Regions from separate parts of the Spongisporangium articulatum genome, predicted to be linked through region 2. Evidence: predicted binding sites of a transcription regulator. Region 2 holds the regulator's gene; the other holds the start of a gene.
What was found. The regulator LexA, encoded in region 2, represses DNA repair genes until DNA is damaged. The targets are predictions, from matches to a motif close to TCGAACANNTGTTCGA.
Positions count from the first base shown of each region.

Region 1: the regulator LexA is predicted to act here: its motif matches at 2,908-2,923, upstream of ACIB24_RS17725 (HNH endonuclease signature motif containing protein).

Region 1 is NZ_JBITLV010000006.1:114,418-122,902, forward strand. Features, by position in the region: gene carB (carbamoyl-phosphate synthase large subunit) at 1-1,839, shown strand, start outside; gene pyrF (orotidine-5'-phosphate decarboxylase) at 1,836-2,675, shown strand; gene ACIB24_RS17725 (HNH endonuclease signature motif containing protein) at 2,945-4,447, shown strand; gene mihF (integration host factor, actinobacterial type) at 4,606-4,920, shown strand; gene gmk (guanylate kinase) at 4,977-5,600, shown strand; gene rpoZ (DNA-directed RNA polymerase subunit omega) at 5,638-5,898, shown strand; gene coaBC (bifunctional phosphopantothenoylcysteine decarboxylase/phosphopantothenate--cysteine ligase CoaBC) at 5,931-7,196, shown strand; gene metK (methionine adenosyltransferase) at 7,309-8,485, shown strand, end outside.
Region 2 is NZ_JBITLV010000003.1:310,691-319,175, reverse strand. Features, by position in the region: gene ACIB24_RS11095 (ATP-dependent DNA helicase) at 1-1,937, shown strand, start outside; gene ACIB24_RS11090 (acyl carrier protein) at 1,934-2,173, opposite strand; gene ACIB24_RS11085 (LysM peptidoglycan-binding domain-containing protein) at 2,315-2,692, opposite strand; gene lexA (transcriptional repressor LexA) at 2,884-3,630, shown strand; gene nrdR (transcriptional regulator NrdR) at 4,031-4,504, shown strand; gene ACIB24_RS11070 (vitamin B12-dependent ribonucleotide reductase) at 4,597-7,542, shown strand; gene ACIB24_RS11065 (DUF3375 domain-containing protein) at 7,669-8,485, shown strand, end outside.

The sequences.
Region 1 (8,485 bases), on a different contig from region 2:
TCGGACGTCCAGCTGGCCGCCCTGCGCGGGCTCGGCTCGAGCCCGACGGGGGAGGACGTGATCCGTGGCGTGCGGCACGCGCTCGGGGTCCGGCCCGTGTTCAAGACCGTCGACACGTGCGCGGCCGAGTTCGCGGCCTCGACGCCCTACCACTACTCGTCGTACGACGAGGAGACCGAGGTCGTGCCGTCCGACGCCCGCAAGGTCGTGATCCTGGGGTCGGGTCCGAACCGGATCGGGCAGGGCGTCGAGTTCGACTACTCCTGTGTCCATGCGTCTTTCGCGCTACGTGACGCCGGGTACGAGACGATCATGGTCAACTGCAACCCCGAGACGGTGTCGACCGACTACGACACCTCCGACCGGCTGTACTTCGAACCGCTCACGCTCGAGGACGTGCTCGAGATCGTGCACGCCGAACAGGCCGCCGGTGAGCTGGTCGGCGTCATCGTTCAACTGGGCGGGCAGACGCCGCTGGGGCTCGCGGCGCGGCTGAAGGCCAACGGGGTGCCGATCGTCGGCACGTCGCCCGAGGCGATCCACCTGGCCGAGCACCGCGGTGCCTTCGGGGTCGTCCTGGCCGACGCTGGGCTGCCCGCGCCCAAGCACGGGACGGCGGTCAGCTTCGGTGAGGCGCGGCGGATCGCCGACGAGATCGGTTACCCCGTGCTGGCCCGGCCCTCGTACGTGCTCGGCGGGCGCGGCATGGAGATCGTCTACGACGAGGCGCAGCTGGCCGACTACCTGTCCCGCTCGACCGAGATCGGGCCCGATCGGCCGGTTCTCATCGACCGGTTCCTGGACGACGCGATCGAGATCGACGTCGACGCCCTGTTCGACGGCGAGGAGATGTACCTCGGCGGGATCATGGAGCACATCGAGGAGGCCGGTATCCACTCCGGCGACTCCTCGTGCGTGCTGCCGCCCGTGACGCTCGGCGCGGGGGAGCTGGAGCGGATCCGGACGTCGACCGAGGCGATCGCCCGCGGGGTCGGGGTGCGCGGGCTGCTGAACGTCCAGTTCGCTCTCGCCGCAGGCGTTCTCTACGTCCTGGAGGCCAACCCCCGGGCGTCGCGGACCGCACCGTTCGTGTCCAAGGCGACCGCCGTGCCGCTGGCCAAGGCGTGCGCCCGGATCATGCTCGGGGCCACCGTCGCGCAGCTGCGCGCCGAGGGGCTGCTGCCGGCCGACGGCGACGGCGGGCGGATGCCGCTCGAGGCGCCGGTGTCGGTCAAGGAGGCCGTGCTGCCCTTCAAGCGGTTCCGGACGCCGCAGGGTTCGGTGGTCGACTCGCTGCTCGGACCCGAGATGCGGTCCACCGGTGAGGTGATGGGCATCGACGCCGACTTCCCGCACGCCTTCGCCAAGTCGCAGGCCGCCGCCTACGGCGGGTTGCCCGACGCGGGGCGGGTCTTCGTCTCCGTGGCCGACGGGGACAAGCGCTCGATCGTGTTCCCGGTGCAGCGGCTGACCCAGCTCGGGTTCGAGATCCTGGCCACCGAGGGAACGGCAGAGGTATTGCGCCGCAACGGGATCGGGTCGACGGTGGTGCGCAAGCTCGGCGCCGGCCAGGGGCCGGACGGCGAACCGACAATCGTCGACCGGATCGCCGCCGGCGAGATCGACATGGTGGTCAACACGCCGTCCGGGCCCGCCGCCCGGGCCGACGGCTACGAGATCCGCGCGGCCACCACGGCGGTCGACCGGCCGATGATCACCACCGTGCAGCAGTTCGCCGCGGCGGTCCAGGCGATCGAGGCGGCCCGCAACGAGGAGGTCAAGGTGGCGTCGTTGCAGGAGCACGCGGCCACCCTGCGGGCCCTGCGGGGCGAGGCGTGAGCCTCACGTTCGGGGCGCGCCTGAGCGAGCTCACGGCGTCCCGGGGGCCGCTGTGCGTGGGCATCGACCCGCACCCGGGCCTGCTGGCCGCGTGGGGCCTGCCGGACGACGTGAGCGGGCTGGAGCGGTTCGCCCTGACCTGCGTCGAGGCCCTGGCCGGCTCGGTCGCGGTGGTGAAGCCGCAGGCGGCGTTCTTCGAGCGGTTCGGTTCTCGTGGGATCGCCGTGCTGGAAAGGGTTCTCGCGGATCTGAGATCCGGCGGTGCCCTGTCGGTCGTCGACGCCAAGCGCGGGGACATCGGCTCGACGATGGCCGCCTACGCCGACGCCTATGCGGGGGAGGGCTCGCCCCTGGCCGGGGACGCCGTGACCGCCTCCCCGTTCCTCGGGTTCGGGTCGCTGAGCCCCCTGCTCGACCTGGCCGCGAAGACCGGGCGCGGGGTGTTCGTGTTGGCCCTGACGTCCAATCCCGAGGGCGGGTCGGTGCAGCTCGCCCGCGGGGCGGACGGGCGCACGGTGGGCCAGGCGGTGGTGGACGACGTCGCGGCCCGCAACGCCGGTGCCGCGCCGCTCGGGTCGGTCGGCGTGGTGATCGGGGCCACCGTCACCGGCGAGGCCCGCTCCGTGGACCTGGGCGCGCTCAACGGCCCGATCCTGGCGCCCGGGATCGGCGCCCAGGGTGCGACCGCCGCCGACCTGCGCGAGGTGTTCGGCGCCGCCCTGCCGCACGTGCTGCCCAACAGCAGCCGTGAGGTCCTGGCCGCGGGCCCCGACGTCCGGGCCCTGCGCGATGCGGCCCTGCGCACGGTCGACTCGGTGCGCGCGGTCCTGGCCTGAGCCCGACGTCAGGTCGCCGATGGCCTGGTCGAGAATGCTCACCCCGAGGTCGATCTCGTCCTCGGTCGTGCGCCCGGCGCTGTAGGTGGCGCCGGCGGCGGCCGCCGTCATGCCGTGCCCCGAGCGGGCGAAGGAGCCCCGCCGACTCCCACAGCTGCGCGTCGTCCATGCGACGACGGGACGGACGCGGACGGTTCCGCGGAACCGCGACTGTCGGACCCCGGGGTTAGGTTCGAACAAATGTTCGCCGATCGCGCGGGGGCGTGGCCATGCACCAGTTGAGTCAGCAGGAGAACCGGCCGGGCCGGGTCGTCGTCACGGCGTCGCCGGAGCAGGTGCCCATCGCCGAGGTGGAGACGCAGCTGTGCACGTTGGCGGGGCAGATCGCGGCCGCCACGGCCCGGTTCCTCGAACTGCTGGCCGAGTTCGACCGGCGCCGGGGGTGGCAACTGCCGGGGGTCGTCTCGTGCGTCCACTGGCTGACGTGGCGTTGCGCGCTGGACGAGCGCACGGCTCGGGAGTACCTGCGGGTCGCCCGGGCCGTGCACGGCGACGGTGGGGAGCCGGTCCTGCCGAGCGTGCGGGAGAACTTCGCCGCTGGTCGACTCTCGTACTCGAAGGTCCGGGCCATCACCCGCGTGGCCACGCCATTGAGCGAGGGGGAGCTGGTCGACGCCGCCCTGCACTCGACGGCCGCCCAGGTCGAGCGGCTCGCCCGCGGCCTGCGGAAGGTCGCCGTCCTCGACCGTGACGTCGCCCAGGGAAGGGCCGGCGAGGCGGCGGTCATCGGGAACCCCGGCGTGCGCGTCCCGGCGCCGCGGGAGTCGGGCCCGTCGCTGCAGTGGCGGTGGAACGACGAGGGCGAGCTGGTGGTGTGGGGCCGCCTCGACGCGGCCGGCGGAGCGGCGTTCCTGGCCGCGACCGCGCGGGCCCAGGCCGAGCTGCTGCACGTCGCGGGCGACGGTTCCGCGGAACCGTCACCGCCCGCGGCGTCGGTCTCCGAGCTGACCGGAAGAGCCCCGGCCGACCTCGCCCCGGCCGTCGTCGCGATGGCCGAGACCGTGCTCGCCGCACCGGAGGCCCCGCGCTTCGCGCCGGCCGCGCAGGTCGTCGTCCTGGCCCCTCTGGACGAGCTCCGGACCGCACTCACCGACCGCGAGGTGCGTCAGGAACCGATGGTCGGCGGCGACCGACCGGCGTCGCCGTCCGCGCTGCCCCGGCCCACGCCTGACCCGGCCCGGTTCTGCGACGGGCCGCCCGTCGGACCTGCGCTCCTGCGGCAGCTGATCGACGACGGCGCGCTGCGGACGGCGGTGCTGGCCGGCGACGGCCGGACGCTGGATCTGGGCCGCTCCCGTCGGCGTCCGACGTCGCGACAACTGGCGGTGCTCTGGACCCGGGACGGCGGATGCCGGGCTCCGGGGTGCCGACGGGACCGCTTCCTGCACGCCCACCACGTGGTCCACTGGGGGCGCGGCGGGGGGACGACCGTGGACAACCTCGTCCTGCTCTGCGGCGAGCATCACAGGCTGCTGCACGAAGGTGCCTTCACGATCCTGGCGCAGGGACGGCAACGGTTCGCCTTCGCATGGCCGGACGGCACGGCCTGGGAACCGGCGCCACCCCTGAGCGGGGACCTGGCCGATGTTCCCCGGCAGTACGCGCACGTCGGCAGTGACGCGGTGACCGGTCGCTGGGACGGTGCCCCGCTCAGCGAGGCCGCGGTCGCGGATTTCCTGGCGCGCTGGTATGACGACCGGCAGATGTGGTGAAGCACGTGTCTACGAGCCGACTTCACGGGACCCCGCGTTGCTGGACCGTACGCAGAGTCGCTAGGTTCGCCATCGGGGAGTGCAGCTCATGGGATCTTCCATGCGGCTCGCCCCGCAACCACCGTTGAGAGCAGCACGAGTTGACCGAGGTGACCGAAGTGGCTCTGCCCCCCCTGACCCCCGAGCAGCGCGCCGCCGCCCTGCAGAAGGCGGCCGAAGCTCGGCGGGCCCGCGCCGAGATCAAGAACAAGCTCAAGTACTCCCAGGGTTCCCTCGGCGATGTCATCAAGGAGGGTCAGGACAACGAGGTGATCGGCAAGATGAAGGTCTCCGCGCTCCTGGAGGCCCTCCCGGGCGTCGGCAAGGTCCGGGCCCGGCAGATCATGGAGGAGATCGGCATCTCCGAGTCCCGCCGCGTGCGGGGCCTCGGGTCCAACCAGATCGCCGCCCTGGTCGACCGGTTCGCCCGCTGAGCCTGGTCCGACGAGACAACCGCTGAGCCGAGGCAATGGTCGGAGAGGGGGTTCCCGTGCCGTCGCAGGGCACCCCTCGTGAGCACGGTCGGGTCGCTGGCACCAGCAGCCGCCTGACCGTGCTCGCCGGTCCGACCGCCGTCGGCAAGGGCACCGTCGCCGCCGACATCCGCACCCGGTACCCCCAGGTCTGGCTCTCCGTCTCGGCCACCACCCGCAGTCCCCGGCCCGGTGAGGTCGAGGGCGTGCACTACCACTTCGTCGACGAGGCCGAGTTCGACCGCATGGTCGAGGCCGGTGAGCTCCTGGAGTGGGCTCAGGTCCACGGCCGGCACCGCTACGGCACGCCGCGCGGGCCCGTCGAACAGGCCCTGCGCGAGGGCCGCCCCGCCCTGCTGGAGATCGACCTCCAGGGGGCCCGGCAGGTCCGGCAGAACATGCCGGGCGCGTTCTTCGTGTTCCTCAAGCCGCCGAGCATCGAGGAACTGGTCCGCCGGCTCGTCGGCCGCGGCACCGAGGACAGCGAGGAGCGGGCCCGCCGGCTGCGCACCGCCGAGGTCGAAATGGCCGCCGAGTCCGAGTTCGACGTGTCCATCGTGAACGTCGATGTGCACCAGGCGACCGATGAGCTCGTATCATGGATGGGTGTGCCGTCACCGGCACCCGTCGGCGAGAGCTGACGAAACCGAAGAAACACCACAATCGTCTGGAGTTCTGTTGCCCGGAACCGTCGCCCAGCCCGAGGGGATCACCAACCCCCCGATCGACGACCTGCTCTCGACCGTCGACTCGAAGTACGCCCTGGTGATCTTCGCCTCGAAGCGCGCCCGGCAGATCAACGCCTACTACTCGCAGCTCGGTGAGGGCCTGCTCGAGTACGTCGGCCCGCTCGTGGAGACCCACGTGCAGGAGAAGCCGCTGTCCGTCGCCATGCGCGAGATCAACGAGGGCCTCCTCGTCGCCCAGCCGACCGAGTAGTACCCGGTAGCGGGCCTGCCGTGACGCAGCGGCTGAACGTCGTCCTCGGGGTCGGCGGGGGGATCGCCGCCTACAAGGCGGCCCTCCTGCTGCGCCTGTTCACCGAGGCCGGGCACGACGTGCACGTCGTGCCGACCGACTCCGCGCTGCGGTTCGTCGGGGCTCCGACGTGGGAGGCCCTCTCCGGTCACCCGGTGAGCACCACGGTGTGGGACGACGTCCCGCGGGTCCCGCACGTGCTGCTCGGCAAGCACGCCGACCTCGTGGTCGTCGCGCCGGCGACGGCCGACCTGCTGGCCCGGGCTGCCGCCGGGTTGGCGTCGGACCTGCTCGGCAACGTACTGCTCACGGCCACCTGTCCGGTGCTGCTGGCCCCGGCCATGCACACCGAGATGTGGCAGAACCTCGCCACCGTCGCCAACGTCGCCACCCTGCGGGCCCGGGGCCTGCACGTGCTCGACCCGGCGAGCGGGCGGCTGACGGGCACCGACACGGGCCCGGGCCGGCTGCCCGAACCCGAGGAGATCTACGCCGCTGCCCTGGATCTCGTCGCCCCGGTCGTAGCGAGCGAGCCGTCGACGGCCCAGGATCTGGCCGGACGACGGGTGCTGGTCACCGCGGGCGGCACCCGTGAGCCGTTGGACCCGGTGCGATACCTGGGGAACCGGTCGAGCGGGCGGCAGGGCGTCGCGCTCGCCGAGGCCGCCGCCGCACGCGGGGCGCGCGTCACGCTGGTCGCCGGGGCGGTCGAGGTCCCCCTGCCCGAGTCGGTGACCGTGGTCAGGGTGGAGTCCGCGCTGCAGATGCGGGACGCCGTCCTCGCCGCCGCCCCCGAGCACGACGTCGTCGTGATGGCCGCCGCCGTCGCCGACTTCCGGCCCGCCGCGGTCGCCGACCACAAGATCAAGAAGACCGAGGGCAGTGACGAGGCCCCCGTCGTCCGTCTGGTCCGCAACCCCGACATCCTCGTCGAGGTCGTCGAGAACCGCGGTGCGGGCCGCGCGCCCGCGGGTCAGGTCGTCGTCGGGTTCGCCGCCGAGACCGGCGACGCCGACTCCTCCGTGCTCGACCACGCCCGGGCCAAGCTGGCCCGTAAGGGCTGCGACCTGCTGGTCGTGAACGACGTGTCCGCGGGCAAGGTGTTCGGTCGCGACGACACGGAGGTCGTCCTGCTGCGTGCGGACCGTGCGGACCGTGCGGACTCGGTGGGGGTGGCCGTCCCGGCGGGTTCCAAGACCAAGGTCGCGGAGGCGATCTGGGACGAGGTCGTCGCCCTGATTCACGAATTGTCGACCTGATCGGTAGAGTTACCCGCAGTCAACGGATCGAACCGGGCAGCGCGCCGCCCGGAGCAATGGTTAGAGTGGCCGCGACCTGAGCCGATTCCCGAGCAGTACCCGTAGGAGCGCCGTGTCCGACCGTCTGTTCACCTCCGAGTCCGTCACCGAGGGCCACCCGGACAAGATCTGCGACCAGATCAGCGACTCCATCCTGGACGCCCTGCTCACCGCCGACCCGACGAGCCGGGTCGCGGTCGAGACGATGGTGACGACGGGTCTCGTGCACGTCGCCGGTGAGGTGACGACCGCGGGGTACGTCGACATCCCGCAGCTGGTCCGCAAGACCATCCTCGACATCGGCTACGACTCCTCGACCAAGGGCTTCGACGGCAACTCGTGCGGGGTCGAGATCTCGATCGGTGCGCAGTCGCCCGACATCGCGCAGGGTGTCGACACCGCCTACGAGGCGCGGGTCGAGGGCGACGAGGACCCGCTCGACGCGCAGGGTGCCGGTGACCAGGGCCTGATGTTCGGCTACGCGAACGACGACACCCCCGAGCTGCTGCCGCTGCCCATCTGGCTGGCCCACCGGCTGGCCGAGCGGCTGACCGAGGTCCGCAAGTCGGGCGAGGTGCCCTACCTGCGCCCGGACGGCAAGACCCAGGTGACCATCGCGTACGACGGTGACCGCGCGGTCCGGCTCGACACCGTCGTCGTGTCGTCGCAGCACGCCGCCGACATCTCGCTGGAGAACCTGCTCCAGCCCGACGTCGCAGACCACGTCATCAAGCCGGTCCTCGACCGGGTCGCCGACCTGATCGACGTCAGCGACTTCCGGCTGCTGGTGAACCCGACCGGCCGCTTCGAGATCGGCGGCCCGATGGGCGACGCCGGCCTGACCGGCCGCAAGATCATCGTCGACACCTACGGCGGGTTCGCCCGGCACGGTGGCGGCGCCTTCTCCGGTAAGGACCCGTCGAAGGTCGACCGCTCCGCCGCCTACGCGATGCGCTGGGTGGCCAAGAACGTCGTCGCGGCCGGTCTGGCCAAGCGGTGCGAGGTGCAGGTCGCGTACGCGATCGGCAAGGCGCACCCGGTCGGCCTGTACGTCGAGACGTTCGGCACCGAGACCGTCGCGCCGGAGAAGATCACCGCCGCGATCAAGGAGGTCTTCGACCTCCGCCCGGCCGCCATCATCCGCGACCTCGACCTGCTGCGCCCGATCTACAAGCAGACCGCCGCCTACGGCCATTTCGGCCGGGAGATCGCGGAGCTGACCTGGGAGCGCACCGACCGCGTCGACGCCC
Region 2 (8,485 bases):
CCGGCACGGGCACCGGCAAGTCACTGGGGTACCTGGTGCCCGCGGCCGCGCACGCCGTCGAGTCCGGCGGGCCCGTGGTCGTGGCGACCGCGACCTTGACCCTGCAGGCGCAGATCGTCGAGCGTGACCTGCCGCGGCTGGCCGACGCACTCGAACCCGCCCTCGGCCGGCGGCTGACCTGGCAGCTGGTGAAGGGGCGCAGCAACTACCTGTGCCGGCACAAGCTGGAGGGCGGCTTCCCGCAGGACGCGCTGTTCGACGTCCCCGACGCAGGCGATGCCACGGAGGCGGCCGACCACCCGGACCCGGCGCCCGCCGCCGTGACCGGACAGTGGATCGGTGCGGGCCCGTCGCGACTGGGCCGGGAGGTGGTGCGGCTGCGGGAGTGGGCCGAGACCACGACCACGGGCGACCGCGACGAGCTGGTGCCCGGCGTCTCGGAGCGGGCCTGGCGGCAGGTCTCGGTGACCGCGCACGAGTGTCTCGGCGCGACCCGCTGCCCGCAGGCCCTGCAGTGCCACGTCGAGATCGCCCGGGAACGGGCCCGCGACGTCGACGTCATCGTCACCAACCATGCGTTCGTCGCGATCGACGCCTTCGGGGGCGGGCACATCCTGCCCGAGCACGACGTCCTGGTCGTCGACGAGGCCCACGAGCTGCCCGACCGGGTCACGTCGGTGATCACCGACGAGCTGACCGCCTCGGGCGTGGAGGCCGCGGCCCGGGCGGCGCGCCGGGCCGGGCTGGCCGACACCGACTCCCTCACGCTGGCCGGCGAGACGTTCGGCGACGTGCTGGCGTCCCTGCCGGCGGGGCGGCTGGAGCAGGGCCTGCCGGAGGGGCTGCAGGCGGCCGTCGTGGCGTTGCGGGATGCCGCCCGGGCCCTGATGTCGCTGCTCGGCCAGGGCGAGAAGGACAAGGCCAAGGACTCGACCGACGGAACCGCCGACGGGGCAAGGCAACTCGCGCGCGCCGCGGTCGGTGAGGTGTTCGACGTGACCGAGCGGCTGGCCGGGGGAGCGGGGGGCCCGGGCAGCTTCGACGTGGTCTGGGTGTCGCGGTCGCGGCGCCCGTCGGGCCCGGGGGACGGCGGGGAGCGGATCGGGTTGCACGTGGCGCCCCTGTCGGTCGCCGGGTTGCTGCGGGAGCGGATCTTCTCGGACCGGTCGGTGGTGCTGACCTCGGCGACACTCTCGCTCGGGGGCTCGTTCGACTCCATGGCCGGTTCGCTGGGCCTGGCCGGTGACGAGTCGCCACCGTGGTCCGGACTCGACGTGGGCAGCCCGTTCGACTACCCGCGCCAGGCGATCCTCTACGTGGCCAAGACGCTGCCACCGCCGGGCCGCGACGGGTTGCCCGCGGCCGTGCTCGACGAGCTCGAGACCCTGATCCGGGCTGCCGGCGGGCGCACCCTCGGCCTGTTCTCCTCGCGACGGGCCGCGGAGGAGGCGGCCGACGCGTTGCGCGACCGGCTCGACGTGCCGATCCTGTGCCAGGGCGACGACACCACCGCGACGTTGGTCCGGACCTTCGCCGCGGAGCCGGAGACCTGCCTGTTCGGGACGCTGTCGTTGTGGCAGGGCGTCGACGTGCCGGGCGCCTCGTGCCAGCTGGTGGTGGTCGACCGGATCCCGTTCCCGCGGCCCGACGACCCGTTGCAGTCGGCCCGGGCCCGCGCCGTCAGCGAGGCGGGTGGCAACGGCTTCATGGCCGTCTCGGCCGTGCACGCGGCGCTCCGGCTGGCCCAGGGGGTGGGGCGCCTGGTGCGTTCGGACGACGACCGCGGGGTGGTGGCGGTGCTCGACCCGCGCCTGGCGACGGCCCGCTACGGCGGTTTCCTGCGCTCCTCGTTGCCGCCGTTCTGGTCGACGACGGACCGGGAGGTCGTGCTCGGAGCGTTGCGCAGGCTCGACGAGCGGGCCAAGGGTTCGAGCTAGGAGAGTGACACGCGGACCGCGGTGGTCAGGTCGGCGTAGGTGTGCAGCCCGTCGAGGAAGTCGTCGGGGAAGCGGACGTCGAGCGCGCGGCCCATCTCGGCCAGCAGCGCGACGGCCTGCTCGTCATCGATCATGCATTCGTACAGGTCGAGGTCGGCGGTCACGTCGTCGGGCGGGACCTGCAGCTGTCTGGCGACGACCGCGCGGACCATCAGATCCATCGTCGGATCACTCACGTGCCAATCCCTTCGGGGACTGAAGTACAGCCCTCCAGGGACTGCTGGACACCGGGACCATACCCGCAGGCTGCGCCCTGGCGGCGGAGAAGGACGCCCGGATCAGCCGTTGACCCGACGAATCGGGTCGAACTCCCCGGCTCAGGCCTGTGCGGGCACGGCGAGCCTCTGACCGACCTGGACGGCGGCCGTGGGCAGCGCGTTCAGCTCGATCAGCGCGTTCACGGTGTCGCGGCGGTCGACCCCCGGTGCCACCTCACCGGCGATCTGCCAGAGCGTCTCGCCCGGCAGCACCACGTGATAGCCGACCGGGACCTGGTGCACGTCGCTACCCGCCTGCGCGGTGCCGCTGAGCAGCAGGGCCCCCAGCACGACCGCGAGCAGCAGCCCGGTGGCCACGAGGAACCCGACGAGGCGCCGGCCACGGGCGGTCAGCCGCAGCGTGGAGGACCTCAGGGCCGGCGCCGGGACGACTGTGCCGACGGTGCCGACGGTACGGGGTGCGACGAGGGTGCTCACGGCGGCCTCCTGCTGGCTCGATCTTCGAACAACTGTCCGTCGAACGGGCGTTCGATCGAACAGGTGTATGTCTATCAGGCGGCACCGACAGAATCGAGACACGTTCGAACACGTGTTTGATTGTGTCGCGTCCGGCCCCTACGGTGATCGCGAAGACAGAGGTTGTCCGCCGGCTCACCAGGGAGGTCGTCATGACAGGTCGTGACCCGCAGGAGGAGGCCGGTGCCCAGGTGCACACGCTGCCCGACGGCCCACCCGGGGGCGACGGGCTGACGGCCCGCCAGCGGCGCGTCCTGGAGACCATCCGGTCGGCGGTCGAGCGGCGCGGCTACCCGCCGAGCATGCGGGAGATCGGCGAGGCGGTCGGCCTGACCAGCCCCAGCAGCGTCGCGCACCAGCTCACGGCCCTGGAGCGCAAGGGCTACCTGCGGCGCGACCCGAACCGGCCGCGGGCCATCGAGGTCATCCTGCCCGGCGAGTCCGGTCGCGTGGAGGTCCAGGTCGGCGAGGGCGCCGGCCTCGGGGTGGGCCTGGGTGAGGGGGCGGCCGGCGACGATCGCCCGGCACCGGCGTACGTCCCGGTCGTGGGGCGCATCGCGGCCGGTGGCCCGATCCTGGCCGAGCAGGCCGTCGACGAGGTGTTCCCGCTGCCCCGCCAGCTGGTCGGCGAGGGTGAGTTGTTCCTGCTGAAGGTGGTCGGCGACTCGATGATCGAGGCGGCGATCTGCGACGGCGACTGGGTGGCCGTGCGCCGGCAGCCCGTGGCCGAGCAGGGCGAGGTGGTCGCGGCCATGATCGACGGTGAGGCGACCGTGAAGACTTTCAAGCGGCGCGACGGTCACATCTGGCTGCTGCCGGCTAACCAGGCCTACCAGCCGATCCCCGGTGATGACGCCACGATCCTCGGCCGCGTCGTCGCCGTCATGCGCCGGGTCTGAGCGCGCGTCAGGTCCCACGCGAAGGTTCGCCGAGCGCCCGGTGCCCCGTCCGCGGGGGCCGGGCGTTCGTCGTCCCGCCCGTCCAGGGGGCGAACGGATGAGCCCCGAACTCATCACGGCGGGTAGAGTTTTGGTTGCGCAAAGTCACGAAGCCGTCGTGACCAGCGGCGGTCCCGCAGGCCGGCCCGGATTCCTCGCGACTTCCGAGCGACGCGGGCGTGGCAGGGTTGCGCCTCCTGGGGTTGAGGCTTAACGTCTACCCCCAGATGTTGTAGTTACACCGATGTGTTTCACCCAGATGTAGTCGCTCTTCCGCCTCGTACGTGGAAGGGGTCGGGGCGCCCGGGTGTTCTACGGAGTGCGACTGCGATACAGGTCGGGATCGCTGAGGAGGGTCGAGATGAACTGCCCGTTCTGCCGTCACGGTGACTCCCGGGTCGTCGATTCCCGCAGCACCGACGACGGCACCGCCATCCGGCGGCGCCGCCAGTGCCCGGAGTGCGGCCGCCGGTTCAGCACGGTCGAGACGGCCAGCCTCACCGTCGTGAAGCGTTCCGGGGCGAGCGAGCCGTTCAGTCGCTCGAAGATCATCACGGGCGTCCGCAAGGCCTGCCAGGGCCGCCCGGTGAGCGAGGACGACCTGGCCCACCTCGCCCAGCGCGTGGAGGAGACCATCCGCAGCACCGGGTGCGCCGAGATCGACGCGCACGAGGTGGGGCTGACCATCCTGGCTCCGCTGCGGGAGCTCGACGAGGTGGCGTACCTGCGGTTCGCCAGCGTCTACCAGGCGTTCGACAACCTCGAGGACTTCGAGTCGGCGATCACGCTGCTGCGGGCCGAACGCGAGCCCACGGGTGTGGAGCCACCCACATGAACCACCGCCGGCGGCGGGGCTGGGGAAGGTTTCGTCGCCGGCGGTCACCAAGCAACTCATACGTCCACTCGCACGATAAGGGGAATTCCAGCATGACGGAGACGGCTTCCGGCCGACCCGCGCATGACGCGCGACAGGGTTCCGAGCACGGCGACGCACCCCGGGTCCAGACCACCGGCCTGACCATCGACCGCGTGTACACCACCGAGGGGGTCCACCCCTACGACGAGGTGACGTGGGAGCGGCGGGACGTCGTCCAGACCAACTGGAAGTCCGGCGAGACGATCTTCGAGCAGAAGAACGTCGAGTTCCCGGAGTTCTGGTCGGTCAACGCCTCGACGATCGTCACCACCAAGTACTTCCGGGGGGCGGTCGGTACCGACGCGCGAGAGTGGAGCCTCCGTCAGCTGATCGACCGGGTCGTCCTGACCTACGTGAAGGCCGGCCGCGAGAACGGCTACTTCGCCTCGCCGGCCGACGCCGAGGTCTTCGAGCACGAGCTGACCTGGATGCTGCTGCACCAGGTGTTCAGCTTCAACTCCCCGGTCTGGTTCAACGTGGGAACCGCCTCCCCGCAGCAGGTCTCGGCGTGCTTCATCCTGTCGGTCGACGACTCGATGGACTCGATCCTGAACTGGTACAAGGAGGAGGGCTTCATCTTCAAGGGCGGCTCCGGGGCCGGCCTGAACCTCTCCCGCATCCGTTCCTCGAAGGAGCTGCTGGCCAGCGGCGGCACCGCATCCGGGCCGGTCTCCTTCATGCGCGGGGCCGACGCCTCCGCGGGGACGATCAAGTCCGGTGGCGCCACCCGGCGGGCGGCCAAGATGGTCGTGCTCGACGTGGACCACCCGGACATCGAGGAGTTCATCGAGACGAAGGCGCGCGAGGAGGACAAGATCCGCGCGCTGCGCGACGCCGGGTTCGACATGGACCTGGGCGGCCGCGACATCGTCTCGGTGCAGTACCAGAACGCGAACAACTCGGTCCGCGTGAACGACGAGTTCATGCGCGCGGTCGAGAACGGTGAGCAGTTCGGCCTGCGCGCCCGCACCACCGGTGAGGTCATCGAGACCGTCGACGCCAAGGCCCTCTTCGACAAGATGGCCCTGGCCGCGTGGGAGTGCGCCGACCCGGGCATCCAGTACGACGGCACGATCAACGACTGGCACACCACGCCGGAGTCGGGTCGCATCACCGCGAGCAACCCGTGCTCTGAGTACATGTCGCTGGACAACTCGTCCTGCAACCTGGCCAGCCTGAACCTGCTGAAGTTCCTCAAGGACGACGGCAGCTTCGACTCCGCGACGTTCGTCAAAGCCGTCGAGATCGTCATCACCGCGATGGACATCTCGATCACCTTCGCCGACTTCCCGACCGAGTCGATCACCGAGACCACGCGGGCGTTCCGCCAGCTCGGCATCGGGTACGCGAACCTCGGCGCGCTGCTGATGGCCTCGGGCCTCGGCTACGACTCCGAGGGCGGTCGGGCGCTGTCCGCGGCCATCACGTCCCTGATGACCGGTACCGCCTACCGCCGCTCGGCCGAGCTGGCCGGCGTCGTGGGCCCGTACGACGGCTACGCGCTGAACGAGACCGCGCACCGCCGGGTGATGCGCAAGCACGCGGCCGCCAACGACGCGATCCGCACGATGCACCCGATGGACGCCGACGTGCAGCGTGAGGCGACCAGGCAGTGGGAGACCGCGCTCGAGATCGGCAACGTGAACGGTTGGCGCAACGCGCAGGCCTCGCTGCTGGCCCCGACGGGCACCATCGGCTTCATGATGGACTGCGACACGACGGGTATCGAGCCCGACTTCTCGCTGGTCAAGTTCAAGAAGCTGGTCGGCGGCGGCTCGATGCAGATCGTCAACCAGACGATTCCGCGGGCGCTGCGCAAGCTCGGCTACGCCGAGGAGACCGTCGAGGCGATCGTCGAATACATCGCCGAGAAGGGCCACGTCGTGGACGCGCCCGGTCTCAAGCCGGAGCACTACGAGGTCTTCGACTGCGCGATGGGCGAGCGGGCCATCAAGCCGATGGGCCACGTCCGGATGATGGCGGCCACCCAGCCGTTCCTGTCCGGCGCGATCTCGAAGACGGTCAACCTGCCGGAGACGGCGACCGTCGAGGAGATCGGTGACGTCTACTTCCAGGGCTGGAAGCTCGGTCTGAAGGCGCTGGCCGTCTACCGGGACAACTGCAAGGTCGGCCAGCCGCTGTCCGACGGCAAGAAGGAGGACAAGGCCGAGCCGGTCGCGACCGAGAAGGTCGTCGAGACGAAGATCGAGTACCGGCCGCGGCGCACCAAGCTGCCCCGTTCGCACGCCTCGACCACGACGTCCTTCACGGTCGCCGGGGCCAAGGGCTACATGACCGCCGGGATGTACCCGAACGGTGAGCTGGGCGAGGTGTTCCTAAAGCTCGGCAAGCAGGGTTCGACCCTGGCCGGCGTGATGGACGCCTTCTCGATCGCGGTCTCGGTGGGCCTGCAGTACGGCGTGCCGCTGGAGACCTACGTCCAGAAGTTCACGAACCTGCGGTTCGAGCCGGCCGGTCTGACCGACGACCCGGACGTGCGGATGAGCGCTTCGATCATGGACTACATCTTCCGGCGCCTGGCGCTGGACCACCTGTCCTTCGAGGAGCGTTCCGCGCTGACCATCTACACGGCCGAGGAGCGGGCCCGTGAGGTGCAGACCGGCTCGTACCTGCCGCTCGAGGACGACGAGAGCGACCCGGAGACGCTGGCCCAGTCGGCGCCGTCGGGCGTGAAGCAGGCCGAGACCCGCGCGGTCGAGGCCAAGGCCAGCGAGGCTCCGACCGAGGCCGCGGCCGAGGTCGCGGACAAGACCGGTTCCGGGGCCGCCGCGGTCAAGGCCGTCCCGGTGCAGGTGCACTCCTCGGCCGAGCTGATGGAGAAGCTGCAGGGCCGCACCAACGACGCGCCGATGTGCTTCACGTGCGGCACGAAGATGCGCCCGGCCGGCAGCTGCTACGTCTGCGAGGGCTGCGGCAGCACCTCCGGCTGCAGCTGAGGTCAGCTCGCCAGCTCGGGCCAGCTAGGACGACGAACCGCCCCGGCGCCACGCAGGTGCCGGGGCGGTTCCACGTCCGGCGGGTCCGTTACGTCCCGATTCCCCAACGTCAGGTGGCCTCTGCCCATGAGTCAGATCGTCGGTGAGATCGCCCGCGTCAGCGGAGCTTTCGACCAGCCGACGCTGCGCCTGCTGCACCGTGCCGACGCCCGCGTCGTCATCGCCGTCTTCCGATCGGCGTTCCCCCGCGACGTCCGCTCGGTCCCGGCGGCCCAGCTGCACGGCATGGTCGAGACCTACACGGCGGAACTGCGTTCCGCGCAGGTGCCGAGCGTGCCCGACGGCACCGGCCGGGAGCTGTGCCTGCGCTGGATGCACGGGCAGTGGCTGGTGCGCAGCATCGAGGACGACGGCACCGAGGTGTACACGCTCACCAGCCACGCGCGCGACGCGTTGGAGCTGGTCGCCGGGCTGATGCGGGAACGCGCCCACCTGTCCGAGCACCGGGTGGCCACCATCGTCAGCGCCGCCCGCCGGTTCAACACCGAGGTCAACCCGGACCGCTGGGCCCGGCTGGAGATCCTGGACAAGGAGATCGCCCGGCTCCAGGCCGACAAGGACCGGCTGCTGGCCGGCGAGGAGGTCGCCGAGGTCTCCGACGACTACATGCTCGAGGGGTACGGCGAGCTGTTGGCCCTCGTCGCCGGCCTACCGGGCGACTTCGCCCGGGTGGAGGAGGCTTTCACGTCGTTGCGCGGTCAGATCCTGGCCTCCTTCCGGCAGGAGGAACGCCCCGCCGGCGCGGTGGTCGACGACTACCTGCGCCGGGTCGAGAACCTGACCAAGGCGACCGCCGAGGGCCGGGCCTTCGAGGGGGCGTTCACGCTGCTGCGGGACGACGAGCTGCTGGTCCAGATGACGGAGGACCTGCAAGCCCTGCTCA